DNA from 3 places in the Streptomyces sp. NPDC056628 genome. Region 1 is predicted to be linked to each of the others. Evidence: riboswitches for the same ligand, from Rfam matches in the RefSeq annotation. Region 1 holds a riboswitch; each other region holds the start of a gene.
The links. A riboswitch is a leader RNA that binds a small molecule or an ion and turns the genes downstream of it on or off. The one in region 1 is predicted to bind cyclic di-AMP.
Positions count from the first base shown of each region.

Region 1 (4,310 bases):
GCGCGACCTCCTCCTCCAGCTCGGGGGCGCGGGTGACCCACTCCCCCAGGCGCTGCGCCGAGACGAGCGCGTCGTCGCCCAGCGCTACGCACAGGGCGGCGAGCGCGGCGGCGTCGACGTCGTCCGGGACGGTCGTGTCCACGCCGTGCAGCGGGTCCTCGAAGCCGGTGCCGTAGGCCCAGCGGGTGTCGTCGTCGTGTCCCTCGGCGAGGGTCAGGTAGACGTGGTCGTCACTCATGCCCTCTCCTTCAGATGTGGGGGACGTCGTCGGGGATGTCGTAGAAGGTGGGGTGGCGGTAGACCTTGTCGGCGCTGGGCGCGAAGAACGGGTCCTTCTCGTCGCGGGTGGAGGCGGCGATGTGCTCGGAGCGCACGACCCAGATGCTGACGCCCTCGTTCCGCCGGGTGTACAGGTCGCGGGCGTGGGTCAGCGCCATCCGGTCGTCGGCGGCGTGCAGCGAGCCGACGTGGACGTGGTTCAGTCCGCGCTTGCCCCGGACGAACACCTCGTACAGCGGCCAGTCCTGCCTTCCGGTGCTCATGCCACCGCTCCCTTCTCCGCGCGGGCGGCCTGCTTGGCCGCGTGGGCAGTGGCCGCCTCCCGCACCCAGGCGCCCTCGTCGTGGGCGCTCCTGCGTCGTTCCACCCGCTGTGCGTTGCACGGGCCGTCACCCTTGATGACCCGCATCAGCTCGTCCCAGTCGGGCGTGCCGAAGTCGTGGTGGCCGCGCTCGGCGTTCCAGCGCAGCTCCGGGTCGGGCAGGGTGACGCCGAGCTTCTCGGCCTGCGGGACCGTCATGTCGACGAACCGCTGGCGCAGCTCGTCGTTGCTGTGCCGTTTGATCTTCCAGGCCATCGAGCGGGCGGAGTTGGGCGAGGAGTCGTCGGGCGGCCCGAACATCATCAGGGAGGGCCACCACCAGCGGTTCACGGCGTCCTGGACCATCTCCCGCTGGGCCTCGGTGCCGCGCATCATCGTCATCAGCAGCTCGTAGCCCTGCCGCTGGTGGAACGACTCCTCCTTGCAGATCCGCACCATCGCGCGCGCGTACGGCCCGTAGGAGCTGCGGCACAGCGGCACCTGGTTGCAGATCGCGGCGCCGTCCACGAACCAGCCGATCACGCCGACGTCGGCGAAGCTCGCCGTGGGGTAGTTGAAGATCGAGGAGTACTTCTGGCGGCCCTCGATGAGCCGGTCGGTCAGGTCGGCGCGGTCGGCGCCCAGGGTCTCGGCGGCCGAGTACAGGTACAGGCCGTGACCGGCCTCGTCCTGCACCTTCGCGAAGAGGATCGCCTTGCGGCGCAGCGAGGGCGCCTTGGTGATCCACTCACCCTCCGGCTGCATGCCGATGATCTCCGAGTGGGCGTGCTGCGCGATCTGCCGGATCAGTGTGTTGCGGTAGCCGTCCGGCATCCAGTCCCGCGGCTCGATGCGCTGGTCGCGCGCGATCGTCGCGTCGAAGTGCTCCTCAAGCGGCCCTTGTGGGGGCGCCTCGGTGGAGTGTGAGGTCGTCATCGCTCCCGCTTCCCAACCGACCATTCGTTCGGTGCCAGTGTGACGTGTTTCGCCGAACGGAGCAAGACCTTTGAGGTCACCGACGCCGCCACTCTGCGTGACCGCACGGGCGCGCCGTGACGCGAACCGACCCGACCGCCGCCACCGGCGTCGAAGGTCACAAAAACGTATCGGACATTTCGCACGTCAACCTTCACTGCGGGCACACAAGTTGGCTAAGTTACTGGCTCAGGACGCGCGTTGAACTCCGGCGAACCCCGTCGGGACGAGCGGCCTCCGCCGAGTCGGCGTGCCCTGCGGGGCCGCGGAACCGGGGACCCAACCGAACCATGGGGTGAATCGACCCGAGGCCGTGACGGGCCGGGTCGTAGGGCACACCTTCCGACGCGAACGCCCGAACCCGTCAGCTAACTCGGTAGGCGGAGTACGGAAGGAGCACGTCGCCCATGGCGCCGGAACGCACCGGTATGCGCAATTCCGCGCTCGCCTCGGCAGCAGCCCTCACCTCGGTGGCCCTGCTCGGCCAGTCGGCCGGTGCCGCCCAGGCGGACGAGGGACCGAGCCGCGAGGAGGTCAGCCGGCGGGTCAGCTTGCTCTACGACCGGGCCGAGACCGACACCGGGACCTTCAACGCCACCCGCGCCTCGTCGACGGGACCGCGCAAGCGCGCGGGCGGCCCGGCGGCCTCGGGGCGCGACGGTGACGGCGGCCGGGGCTCGGCCCCGCTCGACGAGGTGGCCCGGCAGTGGTTCGACGTCGCCCGGTCCAGACTGGGCCCGACGACTCCGGCCGTGCTGCCGAGGGACCGGATGCCGGAGCGGTCCGCCCCGGCCCGGTCCGCACGCCCGTCGGCCGGCGACGGCGCACGGGAGATATCCGGCCGCACCGCCCTGGAGCTGCCCGCCGGATCGTCCGCACCGGTCGCCGAGTTGACGGCCGGAACCGCCCGCTCGGCAGTCATGGGAGAGCTCACCGCGGGTCCGGTCGCGGCGCTGCCCGCGGCGACCACGCCGGCCCTCGAATCCGGGGCCGCCCCGGCGCTGCCCGCCCCGGCCACCGCGGATCCGGAAGCGGCTCAGCGGTCCATGCTGCGCGCGAGCAAGGAACGCAGCGGGCGCAAGCTGGCACAGGCGCGCGACCTGTTGTCCGCGCGCGCCGGCCGCACCACCCCGGCGCTGGAGGCTCCCCCGGCCGCCCCGGCGTCGTTCCCGCCCGCGGCGCAGACCCGGTGGGACGCCCTGGAGGCGCAGAGCGCCGCCGATCTGACGACGGTCCCTCCGGGGACGACGGCTCAGCCCGCGCCGCCGGTGGACACCTTGTTCCCCGCCGCCCCTGGTGACCAGTCGACGCCGACCACGGGGACGGCGAGTGCCCCGCAGGTGTTCGCCGCCCCGGACGCCGGGTTCGCCGGGGCCGGCCAGACCGGAAGCTTCCCCACGGTCGACCAGACCGGGGGCTTCCCCACGGTCGACCAGACCGGGAGTTTTCCCGCGGTGGCCCAGACCGGGAGCTTCCCCGCCGTCGACCAGACCGGCAGATTCGCGGCGGCGGCCCAGACTGGCAGCTACCCCGTGATCGACCAGACCGGGGGCTTCCCCATGGTCGACCAGACCGGGAGTTTTCCCGCCGTGGCTCAGACCGGGAGCTTCCCGGCGGTCGACCAGACCGGCGGATTCCCCGCCGTCACCCAGACCGGCAGTTTTCCCGCCGTGGCTCAGACCGGAAGCTTCCCCGCAGTCGACCAGACCGGCGGATTCCCCGCCGTCACCCAGACCGGCAGTTTTCCCGCCGTGGCCCAGACTGGGAGCTTCCCCACGATCGACCAGACCGGCGGGTTCCCGGCCGTCACCCAGACCGGAAGCTTCCCCGCAGCCCCGCTGTCCGGGAGCTTCCCCGCTGCCGCTCCGGCTCCCGCCGCCGTGGCGGTCCCGCAGGACAGTCGGGCGCTGAGGGCGCTGGAGTTCGCCCGGGCTCAGGTCGGCAAGCCGTGTGTGTGGGGTACGACGGGGCCGAACACCTTCGACGGTCCCGGGCTCACCCAGGCCGCCTGGAAGGCCGCCGGTATCGCGCTCCCCCGCACCGCCCAGGAGCAGGCCACCGCCGGGCAGGGCGTCGCCCTGACCCAGCTGGAGCCCGGCGACCTGGTCCTCTACCACGCCGGCCATGTCGGCATCTACTCCGGGAACGGCATGATGATCCACGCCCCGGGCCCCGGCACCGTCATCCGCGAGGAGTCCATCGAGTACGCCGGAGAGGCCGCGATCCACAGCGCGATCCGCCCCGCCTGAGACGACGTCACCGGCGCCGTACGACGACCGCCCCGCCACCGCCGGGTGGGGCGGAGCGGGGCGGGTCCGTCGGGGACGCCTTCGGTGGTCGTTCGGGGATCAGTGGCGGGCTTCCGGGCCGCGCCGGTCGGGCCGGCGCTGCAGGGCGAGCCAGTCGGCGACCGCGGCCGCGATCGGCTGCCCCGTCTCCAGCTCGACGAAGCCGAACTGGCCTCCCTGGTTGCACTCCAGGAACCACCAGATGCCGTCCTTGTCCTCCGCGAAGTCGAAGGCGGCGTACGCCAGTCCGGCAAGAGTGACGTACTCGTGCACCGACTTGCCGATACGGTCCGGCACCGGGACCGGCTCCCAGGGGTGCCCGGTGTCGCCGTACCGTCCGTCGATCTGGTCGGGTTCGGCTGTCTTGCGCGCGGCGAACAATCTGGTGCCGACGCAGGTCAGCCGGATGTCCGCCTCCTTGGGGACGTACCGCTGGAGCAGGGCCGGCCCGGCCGCGACGGCGGAGA
Region 1 is NZ_JBHTWG010000002.1:239,649-243,958, reverse strand. Features, by position in the region: gene paaC (1,2-phenylacetyl-CoA epoxidase subunit PaaC) at 1-238, opposite strand, end outside; gene paaB (1,2-phenylacetyl-CoA epoxidase subunit PaaB) at 249-542, opposite strand; gene paaA (1,2-phenylacetyl-CoA epoxidase subunit PaaA) at 539-1,516, opposite strand; cyclic di-AMP (ydaO/yuaA leader) riboswitch at 1,784-1,954, shown strand; gene ACFRAC_RS04470 (C40 family peptidase) at 1,963-3,804, shown strand; gene tgmB (ATP-grasp ribosomal peptide maturase) at 3,904-4,310, opposite strand, start outside.

Region 2 (4,310 bases), on a different contig from region 1:
GCGTACGTCGTAGCGCGGCCTCGGCCGGGCGATCTCGGCGACGAGCAGGACGGCGTACCAGGCCATGTCCAGGGCGACCAGGGCGAAGGTCACCGTGCGCAGCACGTCGAAGTCGTCGTCGTTCCACAGATACAGGCCGGACCCGTCGGCGGCGAGGAGCCGGGCACCGGCCAGGGCGGAGATCGCGAGCGCGCCGCCCGCGACCCAGTGGTCGCCGGGGCCGCGGACGACCTCCCGCCGGTCGAAGCGGGTCAGGGCCACGGCGTACAGGAGCAGGCCGAGCCAGAACAGCACCAGGGCCGCGTGCGCGAGCCAGGCCGCCTCCGCCGTGGCGGCCAGGGTGGCCGCGAGGACGGCGACCCCCTGGGTGGCGACGCAGCCGAGGAAGACGGACCCCGGCATCCCGTGACGCCAGTGACACACGACGACGTACAGCAGGCCCGGCCAGAGCACGAAGGCGAGGGCCAGCAGCGCCTCGGCGAGGGTCTGCCGGCCCGCCACGGCGAAGCGGGTGCCCAGCACCGCGGTCGCGGCGACGGCGCAGAGCGAGGCCGGGGTGACCGCCTCCCTCAGCCACGCGGAGCGGTGCCACCGGAGCCGGGCGAGGAGGTCGCAGGCGAGGGCCGCCCAGGCGACGCACGCCAGGGCGAGGGCGATCCGGGACAGGGTCGCGTGGCCCGTCTGGTGCAGGGCCACCGAGATGATGCCGGTGGCCAGGACCGAGGCGCCGGTGGCGGGGGGACGGCGCGACCACCAGGCGGGCAGGGGGGACGCGGGCGGGGGCGTGGCGGCGGGCATGGGCCGATGCTAAGGAGCGCGTCGCAGGGCGCGGGCGGGGGCGCGCGCGGGGGGTGGGTGAATCGACGAGCAGGGCGCGCGGGGGAGCCGGACTCGCCGACGCCCTCCCGCGGCCGTTCCTCAGACCCGGTCCAGCGGCCGGTGCGGCCCGTCCGGCAGCTCCACGTCGATCGCGTCGCCGGGTCGCACCACGCCGCCTTCCGCGACGACGCCCATGATTCCGGCCTTGCGCAGGAGGCGGCCGGCCTCGTCGCGGCCCACGACCTGCTTGAGCAGCCCGTCCTGGAAGTGGTCGATCTGCAGGCACGGGTTCCGCAGCCCGGTGACCTCGACCACCGCCTCGGCGCCGATGCGCAGCAGCGTGCCCACCGGAAGTCCGAGCAGGTCCAGGCCGCGCGTGGTGACGTTCTCCCCGAGCTCGCCGGGCGCCACCCGGAACTCCGCCTCGGCGAGTTCGGCGAAGAGCTCCTCATGGATGAGGTGCACCTGGCGCAGGTTCGGCTGCGTGGGGTCCTGGGCGAGGCGCGAGCGGTGCTTCACCGTCACCCCCGCGTGGACGTCCCCGTCCACCCCCAGACCCGCCAGCAGTGTGATGCTCTCCCGGTTCGGCTTCGTGAACGAGTACACCTCGTTCCTGCTGACCGCCGTCACGACTCCGGTCATGGACGTCGTGGACGTCATGGACACGGCCCCCCCTCGTTCGCCCCGGCCCTCACGCCGGGCGGACCACACTGTGGATCGACGACTCGCCGTCGTAGTAGATCGACTCCTCGCGGACGTACGCGCCGGGCTTCGGGGCGTGGATCATCATGCCGTTGCCGATGTAGAGGCCCACGTGGGTGACGTCGTCGTAGAAGAAGACCAGGTCACCGGGCTGGGCGCTGGACAGCGGGACCGTGGTGCCCGCGCTGACCTGGTCGTAGGTGACGCGCGGGATGTCCACGCCGGCGGCCTTCCAGGCGGCCTGGGTGAGGCCGGAGCAGTCGTAGGAGCCGGGGCCGGTGGCGCCCCAGACGTACGGCTTGCCGATCTGGGTGCGGGCGAAGGCCAGCGCCTTCCCGGCCCTCGTGGCGTACGACCCGTCCGGGACGGTGCTGCCCTGCTCCCGCTGATCCTGTTCCTGCCGCTGTGCGGCCTCCTCGCGGCGGCGCTCGGCCTGCGCCTGCTGCCGGGCCAGCTCCTCGGCCTTGCGGGCGGCCTCTTCCTGCTTGCGCTTCTCGATCGTGGCGAGGCGGGCCTTCTCCTGCGCGGTCAGCTCGGAGAGCAGCCGACGCGCGTCCCCGAGCTTCTTCTGGACGGTGGACTTGGCGGTCCGCAGGTCCTTCTGCGACGCGGTGAGCGTCTCGAGGCTCCTGGTGGCCTCCTGCCGCTTCTTCATCGTCGCGGACTGATCGGTGAAGTACTCGTCCACCGACTGCTTCTGACGGCCCGTCATGCGGCTCATCAGCTGGGACTGGTCGAAGTAGTCCTGGGGGCTGTCCGCGAGGAGGAACGTCGCGGTGTCCGGGGCGGCGGCGCCGGTGCGGTACTGGGCGGCGGCGTTGCGGCCGAGCTCCTCGCGCGCGTCGTTGAGTTTCTGCGTGCGCCGGGCGACGTCGTCGAGGAGGGTGTCGACGCGCTTGCGCTGCTTGGTCGTCTTCTCCTTGGCCGCGTTGTACTTCTCGGTGGCCGACTCCGCCTGGCGGTACAGGTCGTCGACCTTCTTCTCGACCTCTTCGAGGCTCGGCCTGTCGTCGGAGGACGGGTTCGCGTGTGCCGTCTGGGACAGCAGGGCCACGGAGGTGAGGGCCGCGGTGGCCAGCGCGGGGGTCCGTATGCCTGCCACGCGCGTTCCGGAGGGACGCGACTTGCGGTGCGACGCCAAGGGAGGCGACTCCTTCCATGCTCCGCCTACCGGGTTAGCTGTCGGGTTCGGGCGGGTGGTTCGGAAGGGTTGCCCTACGGCCGCTCCCGGGACGGGGAGTCGGGCCGATTCACCCCAAGTTCGGTGGGTCCCCGGCTCCGGATGCACCGGACTCGGCGGAGGCCGCACGGCCCGGCGTCGTTCGCCGGTGGGGGTCGCACGGCCTGCCCGGCACGGTAGCCAACCGGTGTGGCCGCTGTGAAGGTTGATGTGCGATATGCCCGATACATTTTCGTGACCTTCGGTCCGGGGGGCGGGTGGAGGGGGGCGGCTCGGGCAACTGATGCCGTTCTGAGGCCATCGATGCATCTTGTTCCTACTGGGCCGATATCCACTGCTTGGCGCCGGGCGGTGTGTGACGTGATGGCATGACTTCGAACGGTAATCGGCGGGCCGGGCATCGGCCCGGAAGGTGTGATGTTCTCCAGGCGGCAGCCGGTTGTCGGTGGGGCCGCCTAGACTCGGAGAGCGATGAGCAGCCTCTTTGACGACAGCTTCCTGGCGGACCTCCAGGCCCCACGGGCCCACGGGGAAGAGCACCCGCCACCGCCCGAGGACGATCACACTCCGGAGTCGCTTCCGGACGATCTGTTCGGCGGGAAGTTCGACGTGCCGCCGGACCGCGACGCCTACTACCGCGACGGCGCCCCGCGCCCGGCCCTCGACGCCGCGGCGCTGCTGGAAGGGCTCAACGAGAACCAGCGCGCGGCCGTCGTCCACTCTGGCACCCCCCTGCTCATCGTGGCCGGAGCCGGGTCCGGCAAGACGCGCGTGCTCACGCACCGCATCGCCTACCTGCTCGCCGAGCGGAACGTGCATCCGGGCCAGATCCTGGCGATCACCTTCACCAACAAGGCCGCCGGCGAGATGAAGGAACGCGTCGAGCAGCTCGTCGGACCGCGGGCGAACGCGATGTGGGTGATGACCTTCCACAGCGCCTGCGTCCGCATCCTGCGCCGGGAGAGCAAGAGGCTCGGGTTCACCTCCTCGTTCTCGATCTACGACGCCGCCGACAGCAAGCGGCTGATGGCGCTCGTCTGCCGGGACCTCGACCTCGACCCGAAGCGGTTCCCGCCCAAGTCGTTCAGCGCCAAGATCAGCAACCTGAAGAACGAGCTGATCGACGAGGAGGACTTCGCCGCCCAGGCCACCGACGGGTTCGAGAAGACCCTCGCCCAGGCGTACGCGCTGTACCAGTCGCGGCTGCGGGAGGCCAACGCCCTCGACTTCGACGACCTGATCATGACGACGGTCAATCTGCTGCGCGCCTTCCCGGACGTCGCCGAGCACTACCGCCGCCGGTTCCGGCATGTGCTGGTGGACGAGTACCAGGACACCAACCACGCGCAGTACGCGCTGGTGCGCGAGCTGGTCGGCACGTCCGAGCACCCCGTCGACGTACCGCCCGAGGCCGAGGCCGAGGTCCCGCCCGCCGAGCTGTGCGTGGTGGGTGACGCCGACCAGTCGATCTACGCCTTCCGGGGCGCCACCATCCGCAACATCCTCCAGTTCGAGGAGGACTACCCGGACGCGACGACGATCCTGCTGGAGCAGAACTACCGCTCCACACAGACCATCCTCAGCGCCGCCAACGCCGTCATCGAGCGCA
Region 2 is NZ_JBHTWG010000006.1:79,235-83,544, forward strand. Features, by position in the region: gene ACFRAC_RS10985 (tellurite resistance/C4-dicarboxylate transporter family protein) at 1-798, opposite strand, end outside; gene ACFRAC_RS10990 (MOSC domain-containing protein) at 919-1,461, opposite strand; gene ACFRAC_RS10995 (NlpC/P60 family protein) at 1,511-2,662, opposite strand; cyclic di-AMP (ydaO/yuaA leader) riboswitch at 2,671-2,830, opposite strand; gene pcrA (DNA helicase PcrA) at 3,173-4,310, shown strand, end outside.
Region 2: another riboswitch for cyclic di-AMP. It lies ahead of ACFRAC_RS10995 (NlpC/P60 family protein); the one in region 1 lies ahead of ACFRAC_RS04470 (C40 family peptidase).

Region 3 (4,310 bases), 120 kb from region 1:
CACGGTGGAACTAAGAAAAACGAACGATCCTTCTTTTTAGATCACGGGAGCTCCCATGTCCTCGCCGTCCGCCACCACACCGCCCAGGAAGGCCGCATCCCGGCGCCTGGTCGCGGTGGTCGTGCTCGTCCCCGTGCTGGCCGCCCTCGCCCTGTGGGCGTTCGCCTGGCCGGCCGCCCGCACCGCGCCGCGCGACCTCCCGCTCGGGGTGGCGGGCCCCGCGTCGGCCGTGACGCAGGTGGAGCGGCAGCTGTCCGCCCACGACGGCGCGTTCGAGGTGCACCGCTACGCCGACGAACCGGCCGCCCACCGCGCCATCCAGGACCGGGACGTGTATGGCGCGGTCGTCGTGACACCCCAGGGCCCCCGGCTGCTGACCGCGTCCGCCGCGAGCCCGGCCGTGGCCCAGCTGCTGCGGCAGGCGGTGGCCGGGCAGGCGGCCGCCGAGGGGACGCGGGTGGAGACCGTCGACGTGGTACCGGCGCCCGAGACGGACCCGCGCGGGGCGGCGCTGAGCTCCAGCGTGCTGCCGCTGGCCCTCGCGGGCATCGCGGCGGGTGCCGGGGTCACCCTGCTGGGGCTGCGCGGCCTGGGCGCCGCGGGCGCCCTCGTGGGCACGGCCGCCCTGACCGGCCTGGTCGCGGCCACGCTGGCGCACAGCTGGCTGGGTGTCCTCACGGGTGACCGGTGGGCGGAGACCGGGGTGCTCACCCTGATGACCCTGGCCGTCAGCGCCGCCGTCGCCGGGCTCGGCGCCCTCCTCGGACCGGCCGGCACAGGTCTCATGGCCGCCACCGTCATGCTCATCGGCAACCCGTTCTCCGGGGCGGCGTCGGCACCGCGGATGCTGCCGGAGCCGGTCGGCACGATCGGCCAGTGGCTGCCGCCGGGCGCGGGCGCGACCCTGCTGCGCTCGGTGTCCTTCTTCGACGGCGCCGCGTCGGCCGGCCCCGCCCTCACCCTGACCTGGTGGGCCGCACTGGGCCTCGGCGCGGTCCTGCTGGGCGCCCGCCTCAAGGCGAACGCGACCACGACGAGCCCTGCCCCGGCCCGCCGGCCCGCCCCCGTCGGCTGACCCGCCCGCGTCGGCGGAACCACCGAACCGGCCGTGCGCCCCCGCCGGAGCGGACGGGGGCGCACGGCCTCGACGCGTCCGAGACGTGACAGGCGGCAGGGGACGACCCGGCCCGACCTTCACCCGGGGGCCACCCGGGGACTCAGGAGGGCTTCGGCCCCCGGTGCTCCGCCGTGAGGCCGAAGCGGTGGGGTGCGCGGGGGGCGGACGCGACCTCGCCAGGCAGACCCAGGAGCCGGCCCGCGTGCGGTCCCGGACGGAGGGAACGCCCGCCGGGCACACCGGCCGCCCGCGCGCCCGGGTGGCGCCGATCTCGAGCGCGAGACCGTACGCGTCACCCAGGAGGCGCCGCGGGACGGGCTGGTGGACCGCGTCGCCCCGGACCGCGCGGCCGCGACCGCCCCGGACGAGGGGCGGTGACCGGAGGACGCCGCCACCCGGGTTGCCGCCCCTTCCCGCGCCGACGCGCACGGAGGCGGAGCTGATCGACCGTTACCCGGAGTCGTGGGCCTGCTGGGCCCTAACAACCCGGCGAAGGACGGCGACACCTACCGGGGCCCGCGCGCCGCCCAGGCGCTCGCCGGCAAGGCGGTCGCGCTCCGGGACGCGCCGGCGCTGATGCACTGTCGGGGCGAGACGGAGCCGCACGCCCGCACGCTGGAGCGTGCGCTGCGCGTCCTGGCCAGGGAGCGCCGCACGGCCCGCGTCACGCCGCCGCCGCGCTCCGACAGTTGACGGCGCCACAGCCGCGATCCGGACCCGCGGCCCGCCGCCGCGACGTCCGCCGCCACGCCGAAACGGACCGAACGGCGTACCCCCCATCGGCGTATTCCGTACTCCTTCCGTGCGCGCGTACGGCTTGCGTCACGGGCGGGACGCACAGCCGGATTTGAGCCTTCCGCCGCTGGTCCGGGGCTCGTCGGGCACCTGGCCACTTCCTCGAACGCAGTAGCGTCCACCCGAACGGGTGAGTGGTGAGTAACACCACAAATCCCCGGTTCCGTTGGGATTTTCGTTCTTCCGTGCGCCAAGATCCCTGACTGACGACAAGCCCCCGCCGCAGCGGCGGGGCGATCCGGGCGGACGCCGAGTCCTGCCGCCGCCCGGATGACCGGTCGACAGGAGTGGATCGGCAGGAGTGGAGGACCCGAGCAAGACGGGTCGCCGGTACGGACGTTCGTTCGAATCGAGCAACCCTTGGGGTGAAGCCGCGACGCGGCCGGGCAACTTCGCCAGCCCGAATCCGACAGGTCATCCTTCACAGGCGGCTGACGAAGGGTTGCGCATGACTGCGCTCAATCGTGTCCCGTCGCTCATGGCCAGGGCCGGTACGGCCTCGGCCCTCACTCTCGCCGCGGTGGGCGGCTCGATCGTGACGCCCGGTCTCACCTCGGAGGCGGAGGCCGCCACACCGGCGACGAAGGCACTTCGGATCGCCGCCTCGAAGAAGGGGTCGCCGTACAAGTGGGGCGCCACCGGCCCGAACCGGTTCGACTGCTCCGGGCTCACGCTGTACTCGTTCAAGAAGGCCGGCAAGAAGCTGCCCCGCACGGCGGCCCAGCAGTACAACAAGACCCGCCACATCTCGGCCTCGCACCGCAAGGCCGGTGACCTGGTGTTCTTCCACTCGGGGTCGTACGTCTACCACGTGGGCATCTACGCCGGTAAGGGCAAGATCTGGCACTCCCCCAAGAGCGGTGACGTGGTCAGGTTGCAGAAGATCTGGACCAGGAGCGTCTGGTACGGCCGGGTCAAGTGACCCGCGGGGCGCCTACGGCGCCCCCACCCCCGCCGGCGCCCTCCCGGAGCGCGGAGGGCGTCCGGCACGGGCCGGGCCCTCCAGCGCCTCCGGGGCCTCCCGGGGCCGGCGGGGGCGGAACGCGCCGCGCGGCGCGTCGTGCGGCGCCACGCGGCGCTCCTACGGCTCCTGCGGCGCCGCGACCGCGACCGGCGAGGCCGGTACGGTCCACGGCAGCTCGATGGAGACCGTCTTGCCGCCCTCGCGGGTCGGCCACACCCGGATCCGGCCGCCGCACTCGGCGGCCAGCCAACGAATGATCACCATGCCTCGGCCGTTGTCCTGCTGGACGGCGGCCGGCAGCCGTTTGGGGAACCGCGGATGGCTGTCGGTCACCCCGATGCGCAGGTGCTCGTCGCGGTCGAGCTCGAGGTCCACGGTGAAGGTGGGCGACTGCCCGAGGGTGTGCTGGACGGCGTTGGTGGCGAGTTCGGAGACGATGAGCCGGATGGTCTCCGCCGCCTCCGTGTCCGACGGCAGCCCCCACTCGGCGAGCGTGGTGATGACGTAGGACCGTGCCGCGGAGACCGAGGCGGGATCGCTCGGCAGAGTGACGGATGCTTCCAGATGGTCTGCCATGGCGACGTCGTCCCTTTCCGACGGGACCGCAGTCCGACACGGAGCGGAGGGTTCGAGTACGGTCCCGGACTGGTGCTTCGCCGCCAGACTGCCATCACCACGACGGTCACGGGTGCCGATCCGCCAAGATGTGCATATATCTGTCGCTCGAAGCGGTGAACTCTGCGACGGCAGACCGTATTCGGGCGGCCCGGTCGGAGTAAGGAGTTGCCCATGCAGCACGGCCCGGCGGTCCGCCGCCGGAAACTGGGCGCGGAACTGCGTGCGGTGCGCGCCGGGACCGGGCTCACCAGTGGTGAGGCGGCCCGCCTGGTGGGCTGGCACCAGTCCAAGGTGAGCCGCATCGAGACGGGCGCCAGCGGGGTGAAACCGGCCGATGTGCGATTACTGCTCGACGCCTACGGCGTACGGGACGCCCGGCTGCGGGAGGTGCTGCTGGCGCTGGCCGGTTCCGACGCGGCGGGCCGGCACCACTGGTGGCACGCCTACCGCGGGGTCCTGCCGCCGACCTACCGGGACTTCATCAGCCTGGAGTCCCAGGCGAGCGCGATGCGCACGCTGGAGACCTCCGTGGTGCCGGGGCTGCTGCAGACGCCCGAGTACGCGCGGGCGGTGACCCGGGCGGCGACGGGCGGGACGGACGACGGCGCCGACGACCGGCTCGACGCGCTGGTCGCGGTCCGGCTGGCCCGGCAGGAGGTGCTGCGGGCCGATCCGCCGCTGCGGCTCAGCGCCGTGCTGGACGAGGCGGTGCTGCGCCGGGAGGTCGGCGGCCCCGAGGTGATGCGGCGCCAGATGGAGCGCCTGCTGGAGGCGGCGCGGCTGCCCCAAGTGAGCCTGCAAGTGCTGCCGTTCACG
Region 3 is NZ_JBHTWG010000002.1:116,517-120,826, reverse strand. Features, by position in the region: gene ACFRAC_RS03915 (ABC transporter permease) at 56-1,075, shown strand; partial or broken gene ACFRAC_RS03910 (hypothetical protein) at 1,518-1,810, shown strand; cyclic di-AMP (ydaO/yuaA leader) riboswitch at 2,150-2,357, shown strand; gene ACFRAC_RS03905 (C40 family peptidase) at 2,361-2,834, shown strand; gene ACFRAC_RS03900 (ATP-binding protein) at 2,994-3,452, opposite strand; gene ACFRAC_RS03895 (helix-turn-helix domain-containing protein) at 3,666-4,310, shown strand, end outside.
Region 3: another riboswitch for cyclic di-AMP. It lies ahead of ACFRAC_RS03905 (C40 family peptidase); the one in region 1 lies ahead of ACFRAC_RS04470 (C40 family peptidase).